Regions from separate parts of the Cytobacillus sp. FSL K6-0129 genome, predicted to be linked through region 2. Evidence: predicted binding sites of a transcription regulator. Region 2 holds the regulator's gene; the other holds the start of a gene.
The links. The regulator CtsR, encoded in region 2, represses protease genes until heat stress. The targets are predictions, from matches to a motif close to ATGGTCAATAAAGGTCAAACA.
Positions count from the first base shown of each region.

Region 1 (3,431 bases), 3.1 Mb from region 2:
TTTCATCCATAATAAGATGATAAATGTTAAACTAATATAACCAAATAAAGGATATAAATAGGAAAGCAGTTCTCCATATTCAATGAATGAACCGAAATAGCAGATGGTAAAAATCCCAATCACTGTTACAACCGTAGGAATATTAAAATATTGCCGAATTTGCCTTTCCACTCCAAAAACGTTTCCAATTACTGAAGTAAATATTTCACCATAAATAACAAATACGAATATCCAATATATTGAAGACGCAAGTGACTTCATAATAGCTGCCATAGGGATTTCATAACTTTCTAAATTAGGAATATTCACCAATGACAAATGACTAGAAACTAAAATCATTGTTAGTGCAATCCCACCAAAATATCCTCCCCATTTAATCGTATGTATATCTTTAATATCCGAAGCAACTGGAACTAACACAGCTTGCGCTAACATTAAATTAAATGCGGCATACGTAAATGGAGATACAACTGATTTCCAACCATCCTCAGCAAAAGGAATATATAAAATATTTTCTAAAAAGAAAGGCTGTTGAATAGAGAAAAACAATAAGATGAAACTAAAACTGATCATCATAGGAACGACAACAACGTTTACGGCAAATAATCCTTTTATACCTACAAGCATTGTTATAATTGATAAAGCAATTGTAAATACCACACCAATTGATTTAGATAATCCTAGTTGTTCTTCAAACACAGCACCTGCACCTGAAAGCATAACAGCACAGACACCTAATAACATGATGAGCATTAATCCATTGATAATTAAACCAAAATGCTTTCCAAACAAATGTGTATTTAACTCTTGAAAAGATCTTGCATTTATTTTTGCAGCAATGATCATTAGTTTTGATCCTAAAAACACAAATATATATCCACTCATTAAAATCCCAATTAAACCAATAAAACCAAATCTCGAAAAGAATTCGACGATTTCCCTCCCAGTTGCAAACCCTGCGCCAACAACAGTCCCTACATAAACTGCTGCGATTTGAAAGGAAGCTCCCCAATTAATTTTCGTCAAGTCGATCTCCTCCTTCTCCACAATATATGTAAAGAAGGACAAACAAAGACGAGCTTTTTCTTACGGAATACCTTTTTTCTAATTTTAATAAAAAAAGATAATCAAAATACTTGAAAGTCAAATAAGGTCAAAGTATACTGTATTCACAAGGTCAAAGTTAGTCAAAGTCAAAAGGAGGAAACTTTAATGAAATGTCAAGCATGCAAACAAAATGAAGCGAATGTCAATATGAGATATGCGATTAATGGTAAGGAGACAACCATTCGTCTTTGTCAAAGCTGTTACGAGAATGAAAAACAATCTCTTCCTGCCTTTGGTCCGACGATGAATGGTTTCTCAGGTTTTATACCATTCGATGATCTTTTTAAACAATTGACAAATGAGCAAAATGCTCATCATCAAAGTCAACAACCGAATGAACCATCTCAAAGAAAACAAAGTGGTAGTGGTGGATTCATTGATCAATTCGCTAAAAACTTAACGCAAATGGCTAGAGCGGGTCTCATTGATCCCGTGATTGGTCGAGATAAAGAAATAGCACGAGTAATTGAAATACTAAATAGACGAAGTAAAAACAATCCAGTATTAATCGGTGAACCCGGTGTGGGGAAAACAGCTATCGCTGAGGGGTTTGCACTAAAAATAGCTAATAGTGATGTACCAAAGAAATTACTCAATAAAGAAGTTTACTTGTTAGATGTGGCCTCCCTTGTTTCGAATACAGGTATTAGAGGTCAATTTGAAGAAAGAATGAAACAACTAATAAATGAAGTACAAACACGAAAAAACATAATCCTTTTTATTGATGAAATCCATTTATTAGTTGGTGCGGGTTCAGCTGAAGGATCAATGGATGCTAGCAATATTTTAAAACCTGCACTAGCACGTGGTGAGATGCAATTAATTGGGGCAACTACTCTTTCTGAATATAGAAAAATAGAAAAAGATGCAGCATTAGAAAGACGATTCCAACCAGTTCACGTCAAAGAACCAAGTTTAGAGGAAGCAAGACATATCCTCGAAGGATTAAAAGACAATTATGAAAGCTTCCATGATGTTATTTATACAGAGGAAGCCATCACAGCTTGTGTAGAACTATCGTCAAGATATATTCAAGACCGCTTCTTACCAGATAAAGCAATTGACCTTATGGATGAAGCTGGCTCAAAATTAAACCTAACATTAGGTGTTTCATCTGATGAGGATATTGAATTGCGTTTAAAAGAAATAGCAAAGCAAAAAGAACAGTTGCTTAAAGAAGAAAGGTATGAAGAAGCAGCTCAATTAAGAGATAAAGAAACAGAATTGGAGAAAACTCTTGGTTCAAACACAAGAGAAAGAGCGAAAGTAGAAGTCGAACATATCCAAAAAATCATTGAAGATAAAACCGGTATACCAATCGGAAAATTAATGACAGATGAACAATCTAAGATGAAACATTTACAAGAAAATCTAAACCGTAAAGTTATTGGCCAAGAAGTAGCAGTCGAAAAAGTAGCAAAAGCTATTAGAAGAAGTCGTGCAGGTCTTAAATCTAAACATCGACCTATCGGATCGTTTTTATTTGTCGGACCAACAGGTGTTGGTAAAACAGAATTAACGAAAACATTATCTGAAGAATTATTCGGTACAAAAGAATCTATGATAAGACTTGATATGAGTGAATATATGGAAAAACATAGTGTAGCGAAAATTATTGGTTCTCCTCCAGGATATGTTGGTCATGAAGAAGCAGGACAATTAACAGAGAAAGTACGTAGAAATCCGTATAGCATTATCCTATTAGATGAGATTGAAAAAGCACATCCCGATGTGCAGCACCTTTTTCTACAAATACTTGAAGATGGTCGCTTAACAGATAGTCAAGGTAGGACTGTACACTTTAACGAAACCGTTATTATTATGACAAGTAACGCCGGTGTTCAAACAAAAGAAGTCCAAGTCGGCTTTGCAACGGATAACAACGCTTGGAATGAAGCAAGTATACTCGACTCATTAGGACAATTCTTTAAACCTGAATTTCTAAACAGAGTTGACAATATTGTTGAATTTAAATCATTAACCAAAGAGCATCTTCTTATTATCACTGATTTACTATTAGAAGAATTGAATTTAATCTTAGCACAATCTAATATACACCTAAGTGTGACAGATGAGGTAAAAGCAAAATTGGCACAATTAGGTTATCACCCTGCATTCGGTGCCCGCCCTCTCAGAAGGGTCATTCAGGAACAATTAGAAGATAAGATTGCAGACAAAATTATTGATGAGGAAGAACAAAGCGAATTAACCGCAGTTTTAAAAGAAGATATGATTGTCATTCGATAAAAGGATAATTTCATCAAAAAAGGAGAGGTTTGTTGCCTCTCCTTTTTTCCACATCATTCTTTAAAGTTTTTTATCAT
Region 1 covers NZ_JBBOXM010000001.1:59,255-62,685, reverse strand. Annotated here, with positions in the region: gene MHI57_RS00310 (YkvI family membrane protein) at 1-1,026, opposite strand, end outside; gene MHI57_RS00305 (ATP-dependent Clp protease ATP-binding subunit) at 1,213-3,354, shown strand; gene MHI57_RS00300 (M3 family oligoendopeptidase) at 3,415-3,431, opposite strand, start outside.
Region 1: the regulator CtsR is predicted to act here: its motif matches at 1,140-1,160, upstream of MHI57_RS00305 (ATP-dependent Clp protease ATP-binding subunit).

Region 2 (3,431 bases):
GCGAAATTAATTGCTCCACAACACTTTTTAAATCCTCAGCAATATCTTCTTCTGATTTCCCTAATGTGATTTGGTTAGAAACTTGAAAGATATTACCTAATGCTTCGCTACCTTCTCCATAAATTCCTCTAACAACTAATCCAAGTTGGTTAATTGCTGGAATGATTCTATTCATTTGATGAGTTAATACTAATCCTGGTAAATGCATCATGACAGATGCTCTGAGACCTGTACCGACATTCGTTGGGCAACTAGTTAAATACCCTACCTGTTCATCATATGCATAATCAATCTCAGTTTCTAACCAATCATCAATTTGGTTTGCAACTTCTAATGCTTCTGATAATTGGAAGCCTGGAAATAAACACTGTATACGTATATGATCTTCTTCATTCAACATAATGCTAACCTCTTCATTTTCAGTAAGTAGGCAGGCACCATGACTAGCGTTTTCTGCTAAATGAGGACTAATCAAATGTTTTTCCATCAGCACCCTTTTTTGCAATGGTTGTAAATCATCCATTTGCAATAACGAAAAGTCACCATAAGTATCAAAAGTCGATTTTTCCATTCTTGCTTTAATGATCTCTATCACACGTTTAGCTTCATCATGGGAAAAGATTGTTGGAAAATTAACCTGTTTAATATTGCGAGCTAAACGAATTCTAGAACTAAGTACGATATCAGAATCAGGACCTTCTGCACTCATCCAAGAGCTGACAGCCTGATTGATAAACCTTTCTAAAGACAAGTTCATTCCCCTCCCTCTAGATGGTTTTTCATTTCTTTTTCCAATTGACGTATTGCATCTCTTGTCTCTGCTGCTTTCTCAAATTCCTCTTTAGTTATAAGTTCTTTCAAGTTTATTTTTAAATCCTCAATTTGCTTTTTCAAATGGATATCTCCACCCATTCTTGTAGGGATTTTTCCATTATGATTCCAATTACCACTATGAAGCCTTTTAATAATTGGCTTTAACTGTGCTCGGAAAGATTCATAACAGTGGGCACATCCGAATTTCCCGACTTTAACAAATTGAGGAAAGGTCATCGAGCATTGCTCACACTGTACTACCTGCGCTTGTTTATTTAACTGAGCTTGGTTATTTGCATAACTTGTATCTATATTAAATAATCCGCTCAATAGATTATTAATAGAAAATCCAGATCCATTATTTAACATAAACATATCCCCATGTTCTTGGGCACATTTTTCACATAAATGGAACTCAGCCTTTTCGCCATTCATAATTTTTGTAAAATGTAGAGTCGCAGGTCTCTGATTACATTCTTGGCATATCATCTGTTTCACCCCTCCATACTTTACAGCCTACTTATATTTCAATGTATTTAGCATCGCAACAAGCATCCTTGCTCTTAACTCATCCCTATAGGGTAACTCTAAGTAAAGAACTGAACGGTCAATGACACTTAACATAATCTTCGCTTCTCGAGTAGTAATAATCTCTTCTTCAACTAATCTGTTTATAATATTTTCAGCACTATTTTGTGAAATACGATCACGTACAATCCTAATCAATTGATTAATTAAATCAACATAATCATAAGCTTGCACTTTGGTGATTCTTATATAACCACCACCGCCACGTTTACTTTCGACAGCATAGCCTTTTTCAACTGTAAACCGAGTATTTATGACGTAATTTATTTGAGATGGGACACATTGAAATTTATCAGCGATCTCGCTCCGCTTAATTTCAACAATTTCCCTTTCGCTAAGTTCCAAGACTTCTTTAAGATATTTTTCAATAATATCTGATATATTTTTCACCCGGCCTCCCCCTATCTGACTTTGACTATATTTGACATAAATTATACATGATTTGTGTGAAATGTTGCAACGAAGTAGTATTATTAATTTTCCCCTTTTTTTCTAAATCTCAAACGTATGAAATATAGGTTGATTCATTAAATTTATATTATGTTTAGATTGTGTAGATGTTATTTGTCCATTTAAATAAACGAATTCATTATAGCACGACAAAAAAGAGCACATACAAATGATGTGCTCTTTTATCTTGCCCGGCAACGTCCTACTCTCACAAGGGGACAGCCCCTAACTACCATCGGCGCTGAGAAGCTTAACTTCCGTGTTCGGTATGGGAACGGGTGTGACCTTCTCGCTATCGCCACCGGACTATGAAATTGTAAGGGAATCGTTCCCTCAAAACTAGGTAATGTTGAAGAAGATATTTATTGAGTAATCGCCTATGCGTTGCTGACGCGACTACTTACGTAGTGCTGTCTAGCTGCGGCGCCTAGGTGCTCGAGGTCATAAGCCAAATTTGTCATGAGGTTAAAGAACAACCTCCTGTCAAATTCGTCTTATGCTTGTCGCACCTGGGCAAGGCGCCTCCGCATTTCGAATTGGTTAAGTCCTCGATCGATTAGTATTAGTCAGCTGCATGTGTCGCCACACTTCCACCTCTAACCTATCAACCTGATCATCTTTCAGGGATCTTACTAGCTTGCGCTATGGGAAATCTCATCTCGAGGGGGGCTTCATGCTTAGATGCTTTCAGCACTTATCCCTTCCGCACATAGCTACCCAGCGATGCCTTTGGCAAGACAACTGGTACACCAGCGGTGCGTCCATCCCGGTCCTCTCGTACTAAGGACAGCTCCTCTCAAATTTCCTGCGCCCACGACGGATAGGGACCGAACTGTCTCACGACGTTCTGAACCCAGCTCGCGTACCGCTTTAATGGGCGAACAGCCCAACCCTTGGGACCGACTACAGCCCCAGGATGCGATGAGCCGACATCGAGGTGCCAAACCTCCCCGTCGATGTGGACTCTTGGGGGAGATAAGCCTGTTATCCCCGGGGTAGCTTTTATCCGTTGAGCGATGGCCCTTCCATGCGGAACCACCGGATCACTAAGCCCGACTTTCGTCCCTGCTCGACTTGTAGGTCTCGCAGTCAAGCTCCCTTGTGCCTTTACACTCTACGAATGATTTCCAACCATTCTGAGGGAACCTTTGGGCGCCTCCGTTACTCTTTAGGAGGCGACCGCCCCAGTCAAACTGCCCACCTGACACTGTCTCCCATCCCGATAAGGGATGTGGGTTAGAATTTCAATACAGCCAGGGTAGTATCCCACCGACGCCTCCACCGAAGCTAGCGCTCCGGCTTCTAAGGCTCCTACCTATCCTGTACAAGCTGTACCAAAATTCAATATCAGGCTACAGTAAAGCTCCACGGGGTCTTTCCGTCCTGTCGCGGGTAACCTGCATCTTCACAGGTACTATAATTTCACCGAGTCTCTCGTTGAGACAGTGCCCAGATCGTTACGCCTTTCGTGCGGGTCGGAACTTACCCGACAAGGAATTTCGCTACCTTAGGACCGTTATAGTTACGGCCGCCGTTTACTGGGGCTTCGATTCAAAGCTTCGCGTGAGCTAACCTCTCCT
Region 2 covers NZ_JBBOXM010000001.1:3,119,090-3,122,520, reverse strand. Annotated here, with positions in the region: gene MHI57_RS15540 (protein arginine kinase) at 1-751, opposite strand, end outside; gene MHI57_RS15535 (UvrB/UvrC motif-containing protein) at 754-1,302, opposite strand; gene MHI57_RS15530 (CtsR family transcriptional regulator) at 1,330-1,791, opposite strand; rRNA gene rrf (5S ribosomal RNA) at 2,041-2,157, opposite strand; rRNA gene MHI57_RS15520 (23S ribosomal RNA) at 2,388-3,431, opposite strand, start outside.